DNA from 2 places in the Arthrobacter sp. 8AJ genome. Region 2 is predicted to be linked to the other one. Evidence: predicted binding sites of a transcription regulator. Region 2 holds the regulator's gene; the other holds the start of a gene.
What was found. Region 2 encodes HrcA, which represses chaperone genes, less so after heat shock. Its sites were predicted from a motif close to TTNGCACTCGNNNNNNNCGAGTGCNAA; they were not measured.
Positions count from the first base shown of each region.

Region 1: a site for HrcA is predicted at 4,013-4,039, ahead of BACI349Y_RS06660 (FmdB family zinc ribbon protein). Genes of this name have one in related genera too.

Region 1 covers NZ_LR733289.1:1,420,231-1,431,834, reverse strand. The annotation lists gene BACI349Y_RS06690 (DUF2235 domain-containing protein) at 1-456, shown strand, start outside; tRNA gene BACI349Y_RS06685 (tRNA-Ala) at 499-574, opposite strand; gene BACI349Y_RS06680 (hypothetical protein) at 707-1,624, opposite strand; gene BACI349Y_RS06675 (GNAT family N-acetyltransferase) at 1,730-2,350, opposite strand; gene galU (UTP--glucose-1-phosphate uridylyltransferase GalU) at 2,355-3,260, opposite strand; gene BACI349Y_RS06665 (5-formyltetrahydrofolate cyclo-ligase) at 3,363-3,983, shown strand; gene BACI349Y_RS06660 (FmdB family zinc ribbon protein) at 4,095-4,355, shown strand; gene BACI349Y_RS06655 (RcpC/CpaB family pilus assembly protein) at 4,468-5,193, shown strand; gene BACI349Y_RS06650 (DUF4011 domain-containing protein) at 5,205-9,404, opposite strand; gene guaA (glutamine-hydrolyzing GMP synthase) at 9,534-11,123, opposite strand; gene BACI349Y_RS06640 (DUF3817 domain-containing protein) at 11,227-11,604, opposite strand, start outside.
Region 2 covers NZ_LR733289.1:2,107,758-2,117,093, reverse strand. The annotation lists gene ybeY (rRNA maturation RNase YbeY) at 1-144, opposite strand, end outside; gene BACI349Y_RS09850 (PhoH family protein) at 141-1,229, opposite strand; gene BACI349Y_RS09845 (GerMN domain-containing protein) at 1,672-2,589, shown strand; gene BACI349Y_RS09840 (16S rRNA (uracil(1498)-N(3))-methyltransferase) at 2,582-3,355, opposite strand; gene dnaJ (molecular chaperone DnaJ) at 3,358-4,485, opposite strand; gene hrcA (heat-inducible transcriptional repressor HrcA) at 4,574-5,587, opposite strand; gene BACI349Y_RS09825 (DUF3097 domain-containing protein) at 5,759-6,610, shown strand; gene BACI349Y_RS09820 (DUF4870 domain-containing protein) at 6,730-7,140, shown strand; gene hemW (radical SAM family heme chaperone HemW) at 7,194-8,423, opposite strand; gene lepA (translation elongation factor 4) at 8,449-9,336, opposite strand, start outside.

The sequences.
Region 1 (11,604 bases), 690 kb from region 2:
CAGGCCTTGGCAATCGATGAAAAAAGGAAACCATTCGCTCCGACACTCTGGCAGCCGCAGGACGACGCGGGAACCCAGAGACTGGAACAGGTATGGTTCACCGGAACGCACGGGGACGTAGGCGGCGGCAACCGGAGCACCCTGCTGTCCGACGTTGCCTTGGCATGGATCGTTGAACGCACCCGGAGCGCAGGGCTTGCCTTCTGCCCCGATGCCTCCGGGGCCGCGGCAGGGGCGCCGGTTGAGCCGTCCAACCAGTACCCGCCGATCCAGGAATCCCGCGTTGGTTTTTGGAGAATGCTGCCTGCCTACGTCAGACCCATAGGATCAACCGATCCGGCGCACGAACGGGTGGCCGAGTCCGCTCTGAAGCGGCATGATGCCGATCCTACCTACCGGCCGTCCAACCTTGTCCGCTATCTGGGGGAAAGGCCCGGCACTCCATCCCTGTCCTGAGGGGCGGCCGGTCACCCGCCGGAACCGGCCGGGTGCCTGCAATGGTGGAGCTAAGGAGATTCGAACTCCTGACCTCTTCGATGCGAACGAAGCGCTCTACCAACTGAGCTATAGCCCCGGACGTATCCGCGCCCTGGCGGACTGCTGCCCGCCGGTGCGGGACCGGTGTCCCTAGGCTACAAATTTTCCCGGCTCAACGCCAATTGACGCGCGCAGTGCGCGGCGGAGGAAGGCAAGGCGTTGCCGGGCCCTATGCGCGGCGGCGCTGCAGGACGTCGTCGAGGTTGCTGAGGGCGCTTTGAGCCTTGGACAACTGCTGTGCTTCCGCCGCAGCAGCCGTCTCTGCCGCCGGCGCTGCGGAAGCGCCCTGCTTCAGTGACGGCTTGCCGACTGCCTTGGGCGCTTCGGGAAGCTCAAGCGGCTTCGGCTCGGGACGCTCCGCCTTTGGGGCTTCCACGTACACGGGCTTGGGGACTTCCACCGGCTCCCAGGGGGTGCTGGCGGGGGCGGCCGGAGCAACTGCCGGTGCGCTGGTGTCGCCGGCAGCCACGGCAACGGCGAGGGCGGCTTCGCGAAGCTCCATGGCGGTAAGCGGTTTGACCTTCGGCTCCCCCGCCTCGGCGTCGAAAAGCCGGCTTTCCGGCAGCACGGGGGCGGTTTCGGGCTTCGCAGGCAGGGCGACGGCGTCTTCCGGACGGCGCGCCGGGGCGCTCATCGCGGAGCGGAAGGCGGCGTCCACCTTCGCCTTGCGGTCACGGATGGCGAGCCAGCGCAGCAATGCCACGGATGCAACCGTCAGCAGGGTGCAGGTGAGCGGCAGAGCGGGCGAGCCGATGCCGAAGGGAAGCAGCACACCTGAGATGAATGCAGTCACCAGGGAAAGGAGTCCCACAAGGGCCAGGCCAGTGCGGCCGTAGCGGATGCGGAACGGCGCCGCAGGTGGGGTGCTTGCAGTGCCGGCGAGGGATGCGGCACTCTTCCTGGGTTCCATGGCTTTCTCCTCCTGGGCGGCGACGTTCAGGACCAGGCCGGCATGCGGATCCGGCCTTTCATCGGCGGGGGCGTCTGCCAGGAACTCGCCGGCGGGCTGGAACTGGTGCCTGCGGTTCCGGAGGACGTAAGGGGCAACCCATACAATCCAGAGCGCGACGGCAACCACAAGGATCACTGAGCTGCTAAGGGGGAAGTCCACACTCAAAACCGTATGAGCATCATGCCTGCTCAGGCCGCATTAGCTGCGGTGTGTCGTGCCCCCACTAACAAACCGTTGGATTTATGACCGGCGCGACGCCAGCCACGGACCCAGGAGGCCTTCCGGGACCTCTTCGGAGGTGAGGGCGAACGAACGGTGGTCCGCCCATTTGCCGTTGATATGCAGGAAACGGGGACGGTACCCCTCGTCCCGGAACCCCAGCTTTTCCACCACCCGCAGGCTGGGTCCGTTCTCGGGCCGGATGTTGATTTCCATCCGGTGCAGGCCAAGCGTACGGAAACAGTGGTCCGTTACCAGCGCCACGGAGGTGGGGGCTATCCCCCGTCCCGCCCGGGATTGGTCCACCCAGTACCCCAACGTTGCCATCATGGCCGAACCCCAGACGATGGAAGACACCGTCAGTTGGCCCACGATGGCCGGATTCCTCAGGCCCGGCCTCCACTCCGTGATGACGAAGGGCAGGGCGGTAGCCTGCGCAGCCTGCAGGTTGAGCGAGCGGACCATGTGCCGGTAGTCGGGAAGTCCGCCGGACGGGTCCGGGTTGGAGGCCTCCCACGGTGCCAGCCACTCACTGTTCCGTGACCGGACTTCTGTCCACTCTTTCTTATCCCGGTACCGGATGGGCCGCAGGACCAGGTCGCCGCACTCGAGGGTGGCCGGCCAGATGGGACCTGTGCGCACGGCGCTACCGGGAGAGGCCGGCGGTGAAGCCCGGCAGCCATTCCCGCAGGCCGGGCCCCAGGTCATCGCTGTCGATGGCCAGCTGGACGCAGGCCTTGAGGTAGCTGAGCTTGTCGCCGGTATCGTAACGGCGGCCCCGGAACACCACGCCATACACGCCATGTCCCTCGCCGTCACCGGAGGCGAGTTCCTGCAGGGCATCCGTCAGCTGGATTTCGCCTCCGCGGCCCGGCTCCGTGTGCTCGAGGACTTCGAACACGGCGGGGTGCAGGACATACCGCCCGATCAGCGCCAGGTTGGACGGTGCTTCCTCGGGCGAGGGCTTCTCGACGAGCCGGTTGACGCGGACATAGTCCTCGCCGTCGATGGCCTGGACGTCGGCGCAGCCGTAGGCGCTGATCTGGGAGGGTTCCACCTCAATGAGGGCGACGACGGACCCTCCGGTTTTCGCCTGCACGTCAATCATGGTGCTGAGGAGTTCGTCGCGGGCATCGATGAGGTCGTCGCCCAGCAGCACGGCGAAGGCTTCATCGCCCACATGCTGCTTCGCCCGGAGCACGGCATGGCCCAAGCCATGGGGATCGCCCTGCCGGACGTAGTGGATGTCACCCAGCTGGCTGGCGGCCTGGATGGACGCAAGCTTTTCCGTATCGCCCTTGTCCTCAAGGGTCGATTCGAGGGACGGCACCCTGTCGAAGTGGTCTTCGAGGGCCCGCTTGTTGCGGCCGGTAATCATCAGGATGTCGTTGAGGCCCACATGGACGGCTTCCTCCACCACATACTGGATGGCAGGCTTGTCCACGACGGGAAGCATTTCCTTGGGCATGGCCTTGGTGGCTGGCAGGAACCTGGTGCCCAGGCCCGCTGCGGGAATGACGGCTTTGCGGACTCTGGGTTTACTGGTGTTCACCGGACTAATCTAACGTCAGCGTCAAGTATTTCAGTAACCCCCGGCACCGAAGGCCGGCACGCGGCCTCAAGGGGCGGAACACCGGACTTCAGGGAGGACGACATGCTGCAGGAGACAAACGCCGTCAAGGACGGGATCCGGGCTACCCACCGGCAGCGGCGGGCAGGCCTGACGCCGGCGCAACTGGAAGCTGCCGGCCAGGCCCTGGCCACCCATGGGGAAGCCTGGGCTGGATCGGTGACGGAAGGCCGTCCCGGGATAGCATGCGTATACCTTGGCGTGGGTCAGGAACCACCTACCCTGCCGCTGATCAAAGCCCTGCACCGCAGCGGCCACCAGGTCCTGCTTCCGGTGTGCGAACCGGCCAGGGAGTTGAGCTGGGTGTTCTGGACTCCGGACACCGGCTTCGAGCGCAGCAGGTACGCGCCCATCCTGGAACCCACGGGGCACCGGCACGGGCCCGAAACCGCTGGCGACGCCGCTGTGCTTTTCATTCCCGCCACAGCCGTGGACCTGGCCGGCAACAGGATTGGCCAGGGCGGCGGCTACTACGACAAATTCCTGGGGCACCTCGCTACGGCCGGGAAGGAAATCCCGCTGGCCGCTCTTATCTACGACGATGAATTGCTGCCCGCCGGACGGATCCCGGCCGAGGAGTTCGACCGTCCAGTCCCGGCCGTCCTGGTCCCTTCCGGGTACCGGCCCCTGGCGGGCGGCGCCTGAACACCGTCGTTCCGTGCACAGTGATAGAATTAGCACTCAGGCCCTGCGACTGCTAATGGTTTACCAGGTGGCAGCACGGGACCTCTCGTTTGCCCAAGAGGAGGAGCACCAGTGCCAACATATGCTTACGCCTGCAAGGATTGCGGCCACGCCTTCGACATCGTCCAGTCGTTCTCGGACAGTAGCCTGACGTCCTGCCCTGAATGCGAAGGCACGCTGCGCAAGAAGTTCAACAGCGTCGGTGTCGTCTTCAAGGGCTCCGGCTTCTACCGCACGGACTCCCGCGATTCCAAGGGCAGCTCCGTTTCCGCCGCGCCTGCAGCGCCTGCTGCCGCCCCCGCCGCGCCGGCGCCCGCAGCCGCCGCGAGCTAATCCGGCACAGACTTCACGACGGCGGCCGGCGCTTTCCAGCGTCCGGCCGCTTTTGTCCACATAGGCCTTATCCCGGCTCCCTTGCGCGTGCGCCCGGAGTTAGCGTGGGCGCATGCCCCTACTTCCCCGCCGCCGTGCCGCCCTCCGGTATTCTTCGGGCCCCGCAGGCGCTGCCCGCAGCCCAAGGAACCGCCCCCTGCCCGCGCGTGTTGCCGCCTGGTTGAGCCGGAACCGCCGGCTCGCCGCTGCACTGTTGCTGTGCGCAGCTGCCGCCATCGCCGTCCAGCAGCTCACTCCTGCCCCGCTCTCCACCGCCACCGCACTGGCCGCAGCCCGGGATCTTCCTGCCGGGACCGCCGTGACGGACGCGGACGTGGTCCGAGTCCAGGTGCCCCCTGGCATGGTGGCCGACGGCTTCCTCCGGGATGACGCCGCCGCCACCGGCAAACAGCTCGCCGCACCGATGCGCAAGGGCCAGCTCCTCAGCGATGCCCAGCTGGTGGGTCCCGGGCTCCTGGCAGGTACACCGCCCGGTTCAGCCGCAGTTCCACTGCGGATGGCGGATGCCTCGTCGATTCAGCTGGTCTCCCCCGGCCAACTGGTCAACGTTGTGCTCACATCGGCCAACGGGTTCGACCAGCAAGGCCCGTCGGAGGTACTGGCGTCGGCCGTCCCCGTGCTCTGGACCTCCAACAAGGGCGGCCAGAGCGGCCAGTGGCTGGGCACCACGGAGACCGACGGTCTGATCGTGGTGGCAGCCACCGCCGAACAAGCATCACGCCTGGCCGGAGCGTCAACCCATGGCCGGCTGTTCTTCGTCCTGGTCGGCCCGCCGTAAGCTTGCGCCGGTCAGCCCCAGTGCGGCGGCTTCTGTTCCTTCAACCACGTGTCGTGGTCATCCTCCCGGTCACCCCAGCTGCGGGCGTCATCCTCTGCGGCCTTGCTCGGGAGGATCTCTTCAGTGCCGCCTGTTACTGTCCGGGGCGCCGGTGCCGTTTCGGCCGGGCCTGCAGGAACGTCCCCGCCGGTTACTGTTTCTGCCTGCCCGTCCTGGAGCTCATCCTGGCGCATGTCTTCCTCGCGGCCGTCTTCCTCAAGCCTGCCGTGTGCAGGTTTCTTTTCCTCGATCATGGATCCCGCTTCCTGGTGTCCGCTGTCACCGGTCCGGCCTGCGCCGCGATCCCCGGGCAGGTAGGAAACTCCGGCGGACGGCGCGGCGTCAATTCCATTGAGCGCCTGGTCAACGTCGTCGTCAAGGAAGCCCGCAGACTGGTGGGTCCTGCCCGGCAGCACCATCTTTTCCAGGCCCAGATAGCCGGCAATGCGGTCTGCGCAGGACGACGGGTCCGTGAACACTTCGATGGTCCACAGCGGCATGTACCGCCAGCCAAGGCGTTCCAGCAGTTGGGGACGCAGCCTGCTGCGTTCCCGCACGCTCATGGTGCGGTACTGCGCAGTGCCGTCGGACTCGATGGCCACCGGCCGCGGGATGTCGGAGTCCTCCTGGCCCATGGTATTCAGGGGGTCGGCGGCTGCCACTACATCGATTGCCCCGTCGTATTGGTGCCAGACCCTGGCGCCCCGGGCACGCAGCCGGTCACCGAGATCCGCCACCAACGGGTCCGCGCCCAGCGCCTGTTCGCTGGCGGCGGCGCGGGACGCGGGGGTGCCAAGATCCGTGTTGCCGGAAATTTCCCGGTCCAGCAGCGCGTACAGGTCCACCGCCCCGTGGGTAAGCCGGGTGTGGTCCAGGTCCTCGGGCCGGAAGCACGTAAGTACGTGCAGGGAACGCCGGGCCCGGGTCATGGCCAGGGCAAACTTCTCCCGGCCGCCTTCAGCGGACAGCGGCCCGAAGTTGTGGAGGGCACGGCCGTGCGGGGTCCGCCCGAATCCCGGCGAGAAAATGACATGGTCGCGGACCAGGCCCTGGGCACGTTCCAGGTCCACCACGCGGAAGGACTCCGGGCCGGCGCCGAAGAAGCCGGCCAGGCCCGGCTGGTTGGACAGCTGGAGCCGGATGGACTCGCCAATCCTCGCGGCGTGGCGCAGGCTGGCGGTGACTACGGCGAGGGAGGTCCGCGGACGCAGGCGGGCGTGCTCGAAGACCAGCTCCACTACGCGGTTGACCTCGGCAACTACGGACTCCACGCCTTCGTGGTCGGCACTGGGAAGGCCGGTGCCGTCCGGCAGGTATTCCACCAGCAGGGACCGGTCCAGCCCCGTGGCCGACTGGCCCTCGGGCAGCCGGCGCAGGCCGCCGTCGTAAAAGTTCTTACTGAGCTGCAGGACCAGGTCCTCGTCAACTGCGCGGTACACCACGTTGAGGCGCCACACCGGCAGCACTGCGGAGAGCGCGGTAAAAGCGCTCTCGACGCGGTGGTGGGCAGACTCGCCGGGTGCAAGCCGCTCCACCCCAACCGTGAACGTCCGGGGCGTGGCAATGCGCGGGTCGCCGAAGGCGATCACCTGCCGTGCCCGGGCAATCGACGGCAGGACGGCCTGCAGGGAGGTGGCCTCCGCGTCGAGGATCACGACGGCGTCGAAGTGCTGTTCTGCCGGGAGCAGGCCCGTCATCAGGTACGGGCTGACGGACCAGACCGGGACGAGTGTGCCGATCAGCTCAGGTGCCTGGGCGGTGAGGGAAGGCAGGGACACCCGGCCGTCCTTGAGCAGGCTGCGGAGCAGGTCTGCCTGGCGCGGCTGGGCAGCGATGGCTGTCCGCCACCGTTCCGCGAGGTCCCACCGCAGACGGGCGGCGCCGCTGGCAATGTGGGCGTTGTCGGCCAGCCGGTACTCCGCTTCCAGCTGGCGCAGGGCGTCGCCGTCGGACATCGCCAGGTAGTCGTCGCCGCTGATCATTGCCTCAAGCGCGGACTGCCACCACGCCAGCTCCAGCTCCGCGGCGACGGATCCTTCCGGAACTTCCCGTTCTGCGAGATCGGCCAGGAGTTCACCCAGGCCATGTTCACGCATGTTCTCAATGAGGAGTGTGCGTTCGGGCAGCGTCTTGAGCGTATCGGTGTCCGCCACCAGGCGGTCCAGCCGGTCCATCAGCTGCGCGTAGGGCACCGTGGCCAAAGCCCCGCCATCTTCGGTGTGCTGCAGCGCCTCGCCCAGCTGTGCCAGCTCCTGGTCCAGTGACCGGTACATGGCGTTCATTTCGGCCAGGCCGGAGGGAACAGCGGGATGGCGCTGCGTGGTGGCGTAGCCAGCCCAGAGGGCACGCTGTTCCTGGACCAGCACCAGGGACGAGTGCAGGTCCGCGATGTGGACGCCCGGGCGCACGTATTCCTTGGCCACCCTGCGCAGCCTGGAGCGCTGCATGGCGGTCAGCTCGATGCCGCGCTCCCGCCGCCACGCGGACGGCGCCGTGGCGGAAATCAGGTCTGTCACGGGCCGGTCGAAGATGTCCGGAGTGAACTTGTCCAGGCTGCCGCGGACGGCAACCAGCAGTTCCAGCTGCTCTCCCCACTCCGCGAAGGACTCGCCCAGGCGGATCTCGGCGTGCTCGGCAACGGCGTCCATGCGGTCGCGCAGGACGGGGAGGCTCTTGGCCACCGAGCGGACCAGGTCCTGGGCTTCCTCGGTTTCCTTCCGGGTCAGCAGCCGGGCGCCGTGCCAGGGGCTGGTGGTGGCCGCCTTGCTGAAGCTGCCCAGTTCCGCGGCGCGCCGCAGCCTGCCCGCCAGCTCCTCACGGTCCCGGATGCTGTCCAGGACGCTGCGCTTGAGCCGGACGGTGGTGGCCGGGGCAGGATGGATCGAGGTGAGCTCAGCGAGTGACTGCATGGCCTGGTACGGCGAGCAGCCCCACCTCTCGCGGACGTTGTGGAGCGATGCCACGTGGTCCATGAGGGCGTGCCGGTGTTCGGTCAGGGTGGCGTGCAGGTTCCCCAGCTGGGGTTCCAGGGACTTTTCATTGCGGACGATCGCCCGGACCAGCTGGCCTTTCAGCTGTTGGGCGGTGACGTTCCCGGTCAGTTGGAAGAGGATGGACTCCAGGCCCAACGACTCCAGGTGTCCGGAAACCTCGTTCAGGCTGGCGCGGCGATCGCCCACCACCAGCACGGTCTTGCCGGCATCCACCAGGGCGCCGATGGTGTTGATGGCCGTCTGGGTCTGGCCGGTCCCGGGCGGGCTGCTGACCACCAGGGAGTCCCCGGCGCGGGCAGCATCAACCACGTACTGCTGGTCCGTGTCGGCATCCAGCAGCAGCAGTTCGTCCTTGGGGTGCCTGTTGTCCAGGTGCGGGAAGCGGGACGGGTCCGGTTCCTCGACGTCCACCACTTCGCCTCCGGCGGCGGTGGCCAGCGCAGAGACGATGGGGTGGGAATCGTTGATCCAGGGGTCGTCGAGGTTGCCGGAGAGGTCCGCAAAGGTGGAGACCAGCAGGTTGTGCTGGGTTTCAGCGCCGTGGATGGGCCGGATCAGGGTGGCCAGCCGGTCCAGGACGGGCTGGGGGTCGAACCGCGCGGTGCTGTAGGCCAGGCGGGTCACGGCGTTGACGTCGAACACGATCCCGTGGATGTTCTTCAGGTGCCGCACCAGGGCGGGGTTGATCTGCGCCTGTTCGGTCAGCTGCAGTTCGAAGTCGTCCTCCCCGGGGCGCACCGTCAGGGAGATGGCGGTCAGCATGACCGGGGCTGACACGCGCTGGGGTTTGCCCCCGACGGCGGATGTCCACACCACGGTGCCCGCCGACAGGTATCCGGCGTCGATGCCGCGGTCGTTGGCGAGCTCGAAGATCTTTGACCGGATGTTGCGTGACGCCCTCGCGGCCACCACATACTGCTGGCGGTCACGGATCAGGGTGGACAGGCGTGTGCGGCGCCCAGCCATGAGCTGGGCAAGGCCCGAGGGGTGTGCCGAGGTGAGGTCGATGGAACCTTCCGGCGTCTTGGTGAAGCGGAGCATTGTGTCCGCGCCGGTGACGGGTTTGAGCCCGGACAGCCATTTACGAAGCTCTTCCGAGCCTTCCGGGTGGCCTTGACCAACTGACACTTCTGCCTTCTTTTCTGCGTTTGCACGTGACGCCCTGGACCATACCGGCATAGATTCGAGAGTAGCCGCTCCGGCGCCGGACTTGAGCGACCGCAACACTGGGGCACCGGAAATTGCGGAGGAATTCGCTGGGAAAAAGCAGTGGCCGGCCTCCGCTGACGGAGGCCGGCCACTAGGATGCTATTCCCACTCGATGGTTCCCGGCGGCTTGCTGGTGACGTCCAGCACCACCCGGTTGACGCCGTCCACCTCGTTGGTGATCCGGCTGGAGATCCGTGCCAGCAGGTCGTAGGGCAGGCGCGACCAGTCGGCAGTCATGGCGTCTTCCGAGGAGACCGGACGGAGCACGATGGGGTGGCCGTAGGTGCGGCCGTCGCCCATGACGCCGACGCTGCGGACGTCTGCGAGCAGGACTACGGGCATCTGCCATACCTCGTTGTCCAGCCCGGCCGCGGTCAGCTCGGCACGCGCGATGGCGTCCGCCTTGCGGAGCAGGTCCAGCCGCTCCTTGGTGACCTCGCCGACGATCCGGATGCCCAGGCCAGGGCCGGGGAACGGCTGGCGGCCGACGATTTCCTGGGGCAGGCCGAGCTGGGCGCCGACGGCACGGACCTCGTCCTTGAACAGGGCCCGCAGAGGCTCAACGAGCTCGAACTGCAGGTCCTCGGGGAGGCCGCCCACGTTGTGGTGGCTCTTGATGTTGGCTGCACCTTCACCGCCGCCGGATTCGACGACGTCCGGGTACAGGGTGCCCTGGACCAGGAACTTGATCTTCTCGCCGTGGGCTGCGGCCTCGGCGATGATGGCCAGTTCGGCTTCTTCGAAGGCGCGGATGAATTCCCGGCCGATGATCTTGCGCTTGGTTTCGGGATCGCTGACGCCGGCCAGGGCCGAGAGGAAGCGTTCCTGTTCGTTGGCCACGTACAGCTTCACGCCGGTTGCGGCCACGAAGTCGCGTTCAACCTGTTCCGCTTCGCCTTCACGCAGCAGTCCGTGGTCCACGAACACGCAGGTGAGCTGGTCGCCCACGGCGCGCTGGACCAGGGCTGCCGCCACGGCCGAATCGACGCCGCCGGAGAGGCCGCAGATAACGCGGGCATCCCCTACCTGCTGGCGGATGCGCTCCACCTGTTCTTCCAGGATGTTGCCCGTGGTCCAGTTGGGCTCCAGCTTTGCGCCCTTGAACAGGAAGTTCTCGAGCACCTGCTGGCCGTAGGCGGAATGCTTGACCTCAGGGTGCCACTGCACGCCGAAGAGGCCCTTTTCCTCGTTGGCGAAGGCTGCTACTTCGGCGCCTGCCGTCGTGGCGAGGACATCGAAGCCTGCAGGGGCTTCGTGCACGGAGTCGCCGTGGCTCATCCAGGTCTTCTGGTGCTGGGGCATGCCCTCAAGCACCGAGCGGCCGTCACCGAGGATGGTGGTTTCCGTGGATCCGTACTCCCGCAGGCCGGTCTTGTCCACCTTGCCGCCCAGGGCGTTGGCCATGGCCTGGAACCCGTAGCAGATCCCAAAGACGGGGACGCCGGCTTCGAAGAGGTCGGCACCCACGCTGGGGGCGCCGTCGGCATAGACGCTGGAGGGGCCACCGGAGAGGATGATGGCGGCAGGGTTCTTGGCCAGGAGCTGCTCGGTGGAGTAGGTATGCGGAACCACTTCCGAATACACATTCGCTTCCCTGACGCGGCGGGCAATCAGCTGCGCGTACTGGGCACCGTAATCAACAACCAGCACCGGCTTCTGGGAAGTCTGGGATGCAGTGGGAGTAGTCACCGTAATAGCCTACTTTGCGCCCTTGCACCGGCGCACCTTCAGAAGCCGCGCTGTGACGCAGCAGACGTCCGACGGCGGATGGCCGGCGCGCGCCGGGCCCGTTTCAGTAGCGCTGGGGAGCCTGCGGATTGGCGGCAAGCTCGGCTTCCACCTCTGCGTGGAATTTCTTCTCCACGATGAAGGACAGGAACGGCACGACGCCGCCCAGTGCCAGCAGCACCAGTTTCAGGAAGGGCCAGCGCATCAGGGACCACAGCCGGAAGTTGGAGATCAGGTACACAACGTACATCCAGCCGTGCACGATCAGGACGGTGACGGAGACGTTCATGCCGTTGAGCACGCCCGCCGGCTCGGCGTCGGCGAATCCGAAGCCGAACGGCTGGCCGGTCACAGCGTTGGTTCCGCCGGCGAACAGGTACTGCCCGAAGCCGTACCGTGCCACCAGTTCCGCACACAGCAGCAGGAGCATGGTGCCGGTGAG
Region 2 (9,336 bases):
CTCCATGGCCGGTTCATCCACCAGGAGGATGGAGAGTTCAGCCTGCGGATGGATGTAGAGCTGCTCAAAAATGTACCGCGACAGGGCCACGAGCCCGGACTCGTCCACCTGGACGCCGGACTCGTTGTTCACCTCGATGCTCACGCGTGTTCCCCCCGTTTTTCGCGGCTTGCTGAATGTTTGACGCGGTTCCGCTGGGCTTCATCCCAGATGCTGTAGGCGTTGACGATGTCGCCAACAAGCCTGTGCCGCACAACGTCGGCGGCATCCAGGACAGAAAAGTTGACGCCCTCGATGCCCTGCAGGATTTCTTCGACGATCCGCAGCCCGGAACGCGTTCCGAAGGGAAGGTCAACCTGGGTGACGTCTCCGGTGACCACCATCCTGGATCCGAAACCGAGCCGGGTGAGGAACATCTTCATCTGTTCCGGCGTGGTGTTCTGGGCCTCGTCAAGGATGATGAAGGCGTCGTTGAGGGTGCGGCCGCGCATGTAGGCAAGGGGCGCCACCTCGATGGTGCCGGCCGCCATGAGCCGCGGGATGGATTCCGGGTCCATCATGTCGTGCAGGGCGTCGTAGAGCGGGCGCAGGTAGGGATCGATCTTGTCGCTGAGCGTGCCGGGCAGGAACCCGAGCCGCTCCCCCGCCTCCACCGCAGGGCGCGTCAGGATGATCCGGCTGACCTCTTTCTGCTGCAGTGCCTGGACGGCTTTCGCCATGGCGAGATAGGTCTTGCCAGTGCCGGCCGGGCCGATGCCAAAGATGACCGTGTTGGCATCGATGGCGTCAACGTAGTTCTTTTGGTTCAGCGTCTTGGGCCGAATGGTCCTGCCGCGGCTGGAGAGGATGTCGTGGGTGAGCACATCCACGGGATTCTGGAGTGACTGGGTGCGCAGGAGGGCAACCAGCTGCTGCAGCACCGCGGGCGTGATGACCGTGCCCCGGGCCACCAGGCCACGGACTTCCTGGAGGAGCCGCATGATGCGGGGAACGTCACTGACGGGGCCGCTGATGGACAGTTCGTTGCCGCGGGCATGGAAGTTGACGTCCGGGAACTGCTCTTCGATGAACCGCAGCGCCTCGTCATGGCTGCCGAGCGACTGAACCATTTGGTCGGAGTTCTCAAAGAGGACTACTTCGGTCCGGATGCCAGGCAGGGAGTGCGGGAATTCCCCCGGACTGCCGTCGCCCGTGTTGAGCCGGCGCTTACCATTTGCTGATTCAGTCATGGTGCTGGCCCGCAGGCCCGTGGTCCCCTCGAAGATCGACATCATTTATTTGCTTCGGCTGATGCCGGCGCCCGTTGCACGGTGCTCCTTGCCCAGCGATCCCTTTATCTTACGCCAGCACCCGCCCTGACCGGGCACTGGAACGCATACCAGGCGGGTCACCCGGCTGCCCGCGGCACCGGCCCTTCAGCCAGGGAAGTGGACCCGCAAACGGGTAAGAATGCAGCGTTAGGTATCAACTTCATATCGGCCTCATATCGTTCCCGTTGCAGTTGCGGCCGGGGAGGCCAAAGAGCGGCTGGAGGCACCCTCCCCTGTGCAATGCTGGAAATCCAGCGTCTGCTGGAACGCCAGGCCGCCAGGGGGATCGGCCCGCCACGCCAGGAAAGGACTAGGCAGGACAGTGCCGGAAACCTCTGTGCCCGAACGGGCAGGACGACCGATGGGCCGAGTGCGCCCTGCCGTCCTCGCAGGAATCCTGGTGCTCGTTCCCGCCCTTGCAGCCTGCACCGCCGAGAACGGACCAACGCCCTCCGTCACCTCCGCCTCAGTACCGGCCACAGGCGGCACCATGCCGGATGCGCCGGCCACCAGCGCCCCGCTGGAAACCACCCAGTCCTCCAATAAGGCCCCGGTGTACTGGATTGGCCGCAGCGGAGGGAACATCTTCCTCTACCGTGAGTTCCGGGACGTTCCGGAACAGGAGAACCCGGTAACACGGGCACTGCGCGCCATGATGTCGGAGAAGCCGCTGGACCCCGACTTCTTTACGCCCTGGCAGAACCCGGACAAACTTGCCACGTCCATCTCGGGCAAGGACATCATCACGGTCGACGTCTCGGCCGACGCCTTCAACAGCAACCTCGACGCCGACATGGCCGCCCGGGCCATCCAACAGCTGATCTACACGGCAACCGCCGCCGCTGCCAGTTCGGGCCTGATCGACACAGGGCAGCAGGTCCGGGTGCGGATCCTCGTGGACGGCCACACGGACTATGTCGCGTTCGGAAAAGTCCAGCTGGGCGCACTGATGACCCGGGCAGCCGGGCTGGTGGCGCCGGTGTGGATCATTGATCCGCAGGAAAGCACCGAGGTACCTGCCGGCAGCGTAAAGATCACCGGCCGCAGCACGTCGCCGGGAGCAAAGCTCCGCTGGCAGATCCTGCAGTCCGGGGACGGCGGCAGCAAGGCCCCGTTCCTGACCGGTGAAACCACGGCCGGCGCCGGGCAGGGGCAGGCGGGCGTCTTTACGCTGGCACTGACCTTGCCGGCCGGCGACTATGAGCTCCGGGTGGCGCAGGCAGGGTCCGGCGGGGAGCCGGACCGCAACGAGGACACCAGGTCCTTCAAGGTCAGGTAGCCGTCCACCGGCCGAGGATGTCGCTTGCAAGCACGACGGCGGCAGGCCCGGCCGTGGAGGACCGCAGGACGTGGTGCCCCAACAGGGCGGTCACAGCGCCTTTGTCGCAGAGTTTCGTTACTTCCCGCGCGCTGATTCCGCCTTCCGGGCCGACGATCAGCAGGACTTCCCGGATTCCGTCGTGCCCACTCCCCTGCCACGCTTCCAGGACGGTCCGTAGCGGACGCACGGCATCTTCGTGGAGGATGACGGCCAGGTCTGCACCCTCCACGGCGGCGGAAAGCCCGGCAGTATCGACGGCGGCCCGGACGTCGGGGATCCAGGCGCGCCGCGCCTGCTTGGCGGCGGCGGCCACGGTGGACTCCCACTTGGCGTGGGCGCGGGCGGCCCTGTCACCTTTCCAGCGCACGATGGACCGTTCCGACTGCCAGGGTATGACGGCATCGATGCCCAGCTCGGTGGCCGTTTCAATGGCCAGTTCGTCGCGGTCGCCCTTGGCCAGGGCCTGAACCAGCACCAGACGGACGTCCGGCCTGTCTTCCATTGCCAGTGCGCCGCACTCCACTTCAAGTCCCGTGGGCGCGGCGGAGGCGACCTTGCCGCTCATGCGCGCGCCGGCGCCGTCGACAATGTCCACGGCCTCGCCCGGAGACAGGCGTTTGACGGTGACTGCATGCCGGGCCTCCGCCCCTTCGAGGACAAAGAGCTGGCCGGGCATCATGCCCGCCAGTGAACCGGGGGAGGTGAAGAAGACGGGGTTGCTCACCGCTACAGGTTACCGAGCCGGTCCCGGAGCTTGGCGAACATGCCGCCGCTGGCGGCGAGCTTGCCCTCGGTGATCTGTTCGCCGCGGAGCTTGGCGAGCTGCCGGAGGAGGTCCTCCTGTGCCGGGTCGAGCTTGGCCGGAGTGTCCACCTGGAGGTGGACCTTCAGGTCCCCGCGGCCGTATCCCCGCAGGTGCGTGACACCCAGGCCACGCAGGGTGATGATCTCGCCGGACTGTGTTCCGGGCTTGACGTCGATGTCCTGGGTACCGTCGAACGTTTCCAGGCTGACGTCCGTGCCCAGTGCAGCCGCCGTCATGGGGATGTGCAGGGTGGCGTGGAGGTCATCGCCTTCCCGCACGTAGGTGGCGTCATTGTTGACGCGGATTTCCACATACAGGTCACCGGTAGGTCCGCCTGCAGGTCCGGCTTCGCCCTGCCCGGCGAGCTGGATCCGGGTTCCGGTGGCCACACCGGCGGGAACCTTGATGGTCAGCGACCGCCGGCTGCGGATACGGCCCTGGCCGCTGCACTCGTTGCAGGGATCCTTGATGACCGTGCCGAAGCCTTCGCAGGTGCCGCAGGGGGCGGCCGTCATGACCTGGCCCAGGATGGAGCGCACGGCCCGCTGGACCTGGCCGCTGCCGCCGCAGATGTCGCAGCGCTCGGGGTGGGTGCCGGGCCGGCAGCAGGAACCGTCACAGGTGGGGCAGACCACGGCAGTATCCACTTCGAGCTTCTTGTTCACGCCGAACACGGCGTCGCGAAGGTCGATCCGGACGCTGATGAGGGCGTCCTGGCCGCGGCGGACGCGGGAAGCCGGGCCGGAGGTGCCACCGGCGCCGAAGAAGGTGTCGAAAATGTCCTGGAATGCGAAGCCCTGGCCCGCGTAACCGGCAGCGCCGAAGCCGTTGTCCGTGCCGTTCTCGTTGCCTGTGGTGTCGTAGATCCTCCGCTTTTGGGGGTCGGAAAGGACCTCGTAGGCGTGAGTTACTGCCTTGAAGCGTTCTGAAGCGTCCGCACCGGGGTTTACGTCCGGGTGAAGGGTGCGGGCCAGTTTGCGGTAGGCCTTTTTGATCTCTTCGCCCGTAGCTTCGGGTGAGACTCCAAGGACGTCATAGTGGCTGCTCAAAGTTCGTATCTCTTCCTTGTTGTACTGCGTTCAGTTTGGGCGGCCCCGCTCTGTATTCCGGTCCGGAAAAGGCTCCGGCGGCGAAGAGTCAGGGCCCCAAAATCCTGGAAAGGTAGCGGGCCACAGCCCTGACGGCGGCCATGGTGGTGGGATAGTCCATCCTGGTTGGGCCGAGGATCCCTACCTTCGCGGCGCTGTCCGGGCCGTAGCCGGTGGCCACCACGGAGGCTTCGGCAAGGCCGTCGTAAGGGTTTTCCCTTCCGATACTGACAGCCACTCCCCGATGGTCCTGGGCCATTTCGCTCAACAGCCGCAGCATCACCACCTGTTCCTCCAGTGCCTCGAGCACGGGGCCGATGCTGAGGGGGAAATCCACGTTGGACCTGGCCAGGTTCGCCGTTCCGGCCATGACCATCCGGTCCTCCCTGGTGTTTTGCGCCAGCCCCTCGAGGCCAAGTGCCAGGGCGTGCGCGGCCTGGCGCTGGCCGTGCGCGGTGCCGGCCACGACGGCGGGGAGCGCCTTGGCCAGCTGGCTGAGCGGAGTTCCGGCCAGTGCGGCAAGGAATCGGGTGCGGAGCGCGGCCAGGGCGTCGTCGCCAAGGTCCTGGCCGACGTCGATGACCCGCTGCTCCACCTTGCCGCTGTTCGCAATCAGCACCACCAGCACCTTGCGGGGGGCCAGGAGCACGAACTCGATGTGGCGCACCAGTGCCTTGCTGAGGTGCGGATACTGGACCACAGCCACTTGGTTGGTCAGCTGCGACAGCAGCCGGACGGTGCGGTCCAGGACGTCGTCGAGGTCGTCAGCGCCTTCCAGCAGGGACTGGATGGCCCGGCGCTCCGCTGCCGACAGGGGCTTGACTGCCGAGATCTGGTCGACAAAGAGCCGGTAGCCCTTGTCCGTGGGAATCCGCCCTGCACTGGTGTGCGGGGCCGTGATCAATCCCTCGTCTTCAAGGGCCGCCATGTCATTGCGGATGGTTGCGCTGGAAACGCCAAGATGATGCCGTTCGACCAATGCCTTTGACCCGACCGGTTCGCGGGAGTGGACGTAGTCCTCCACGATGGCCCGCAGCACTTCCAGTTTGCGTGGCTCGCTCACTCTCCACCTCCATCCATGGTCCGGGGCGCATACCCCGCCAGGTGCCACCAGTGTTAGCACTCGACATGCCTAAGTGCTAACAGTCTATTATGCCTCGGCCCGTTGTTAGCATTGGTACCGCTCCGGGCGAAATTCCGGTGCGGAGGACCTAGCGCTAGGCGGATTGAATCCATGGATTACCAAAACTGGGGGCCCCGCGGCATTTCCGCCCCGGCCAAGGCGGAATTGCCCGAGGTGCCGGTGGAGCGGGGCATGGTGCTCGAGGATGTCCAGTCGGGCTGGGTGGGCGCCGTCACCCGGGTGGAAAAGTCCGGCGGCATGCACGTCGTGGCGCTGGAGGACCGCCGAGGGAAGTCCCGGTCCTTCAAGCTCGGCTTCGGTTTCCTCCTTGAGGGCCGCCCCATCCGGCTGATGCCTCCCGCCGCCCGGCCGGCAGCCTCAGGCCCCGCCGCCGGCAGGACAGCCTCAGGCTCCGTCCGGGTCGCCGGCCAGCGGGCCCAGGTCGCCAAGGCAAGCCGAATCTGGGTGGAAGGCAAGCACGACGCCGAACTGGTGGAAAAGGTCTGGGGAGACGACCTTCGGGTGGAAGGCATCGTCGTCGAACCCCTGCACGGCATTGACGACCTCACCGCTGCAGTTGCCGCCTTCAAACCTGGGCCGGGCCGGCGTCTCGGCGTGCTCGTTGACCACCTCGTCCCCGACTCCAAAGAGTCCCGGATAGCCGACGCCGTCATGGCATCCCCCGGCGCGGCCGGAAATGTCCTGATCGTGGGCCATCCCTATGTGGACGTCTGGCAGGCAATCCGGCCTGCGGTCCTCGGGATCGACAAATGGCCTGCCGTGCCGCGCGGACAGGATTGGAAGACCGGGATCCTGAAGGCCTTTGGCTGGCCGCACGCCACCAAGGAGGACATCGGGCTGGGGTGGCAGAAACTGCTGGGCGCGGTCCGTACGTATGCGGACCTGGAAGCGTCGCTGCTGGGGCGGGTTGAGGAAGTTATCGACTTCCTCACCGTCCCCTGAAGGCCGGGCCCTGGCCCGGGAGCCAGTATTCTTGGTAGTGCAGCGCCTTTTCCGAAGGCCGCTGCACACCGCGCCCGTACATGAAGTCAGCACCACTTGCACCTCCGAAGGAACAGACTGTGGCAGAAAACGCACGTGATCACAGGGACGGCCAGGGCCGTTCCGAGTACCATGGCGTCCCCGCCAATGCGCTGCCGCTCACGGCCAGCGAAGACCGCCAATGGGCCACGCTCGCGCATTTCGGCGGGATCCTGGGGTGCGTCCCCTCGCTGCTGATCTACCTGATCTTCCGTGACCGCGGCCCGTTCACCGCGCAGGAATCCAAAGAAGCGCTGAACTTCAGCCTGCCGCCCACCATCGCCGCCGTGCTGGCCAACATCCTGGTGTTCATCCCATATGTGGGAAACATCTTCGCGGTCATCGCCACCCTGATCTGGGTGGCGCTCACCTGCTTCTCCGTGGCAGCAGGGATCCACGTCAACAAGGGCCAGCCGCACCGCTACCAGTACAACCTGCGCTGGATTAAGTAGCCGCGCCTCCCCGCGGGGCACCGGCCCCGCGGACCCGACGGACGTGGGTACAGTCAGTCGGGCAGGATTCGGCGGACTACCGCGTCCGCCAGGAGCCTGCCCTTGAGCGTGAGGACCAGGCGGCCCTGGAAGGCAGCGGCAGGTTCCACCAGGCCGTCCGCGATCAGGCCGGCCACTTGGTGCCGTCCGGCTGCGCTTAGAGTGGAGAGTTCAAGCCCTGACTGCAGGCGCGCCTCCAGCATCACCCGCTCCAGGTTCCTGGTTTCGGCATCCAAGGTCTCCCTGCCCGCCGCAGGCGACAGGCCCTGGGACAGGCGGTTCGCGTAAGCGGACGGGTGCTTCACGTTCCACCAGCGCACCCCGCCCACGTGAGAGTGCGCGCCGGGGCCGATGCCCCACCAGTCGTCGCCACGCCAGTAGGCCAGGTTGTGGCGGCACGCGTGCTCCGGGCTCCGCGCCCAGTTGCTGACCTCATACCAGCCGAGCCCGGCTTCGGTGATGAGCTGGTCGGCGAGTTCGTACTTGTCGGCGTGGTCGTCGTCGTCAATTCCCGGCACCTCGCCGCGGCGCATCTGCGCGGCCAGCTTGGTCCCGTCCTCGACAATCAGGGCGTAGGCGCTGATGTGGTCCGGCTGGTAGGAGAGGGCCGTCTCCAGGGAGTGGCGCCAGTCCGCCAGCGACTCCCCCGGCGTGCCGTAAATCAGGTCCAGGCTGACATCCAGCCCGGCCTCCCGCGCCCACTGCACCACCTGCGGAACGCGGCTGGGCGTGTGGGTGCGGTCCAGGACCTTGAGCACGTGCGGGACGGCGGACTGCATGCCGAAGGAAACCCTGGTGAAGCCCGCCTCCTTGAGGACGGCGAGGGATTCGGGGGTGACCGAATCGGGGTTGGCTTCGGTGGTGACCTCGGCTCCGTCCTCGATGCCCCACTGGTCAATGGCAGCGCGAAGGATCAGGGCGAGGTCATCAGCCGGCAGCAGGGTGGGCGTGCCGCCGCCGAAAAAGACCGTGCCGAGCTTCCGCTCCGGGAGCCCTGACCGTGCCATCACGGTGCCGGCCAGGGACACTTCCGACACGGCGGTTTGGGCGTAGGCATCCTGTGACGCGCCGCCGCCCAGTTCCGTGGCGGTGTAGGTGTTGAAGTCGCAGTACCCGCAGCGCACGGCGCAGAACGGGATGTGGACGTACAGGCCAAAGGCCCGGGCCGCCGCACCGTCCGCTGCCTGTGCAGGCAGCAGACCGTCCGACGGCGCCGGGTCGCCGAGGGGAAGAACGCTGGGCATCAGCGGGTCCCCTGCTGCGCAGTGGTCACTTCTTCTTGGCCTTGTCCTTTGATTCGTCGGTGGTGAGGGCCGCGATGAACGCTTCCTGCGGCACCTCCACCGTTCCCACCATCTTCATGCGCTTCTTGCCTTCTTTTTGCTTTTCCAGCAGCTTGCGCTTTCGTGAGATGTCACCGCCGTAGCACTTGGCCAGCACGTCCTTGCGGATGGCCCGGATGCTTTCGCGGGCGATGATCCTGGATCCGATGGCCGCCTGGATGGGCACCTCGAACTGTTGCCGCGGGATGAGTTCACGGAGCTTTCCGGTCATCATCACGCCGTAGGCGTAGGCCTTGTCCCGGTGGGTGATGGCGCTGAAGGCGTCCACTTGCTCGCCCTGGAGCATGATGTCCACCTTCACCAGGTCGGCAACCTGCTCGCCGTCGGCCTTCCAGTCCAGGGAGCCGTAGCCACGGGTCTTTGACTTCAGGATGTCGAAGAAGTCGAAGACGATTTCCGCCAGCGGCAGCCGGTAGCGGATTTCCACCCGGTCCTCGGAGAGGTAGTCCATGCCGCCCATCACGCCGCGGCGGGACTGGCACAGTTCCATGATGGCGCCGACGAATTCGTTGGGGGCCAGGATGGTGGCCGAAACCATGGGTTCGCGGACCTCGGCGATTTTGCCCGTGGGGTACTCGCTGGGGTTGGTCACGCGGACCACCTTCTTGTCCTCCAGGGTCACCTCGTATTCCACGTTGGGTGCCGTGGAGATGAGGTCCAGGTTGTATTCGCGTTCCAGGCGTTCGCGGGTGATCTCAAGGTGCAGCAGGCCCAGGAAACCCACACGGAAGCCGAAGCCCAGGGCAGCAGAGGTCTCCGGTTCGTACACCAGTGCGGCGTCGTTGAGCATGAGCTTTTCAAGGGCGTCGCGCAG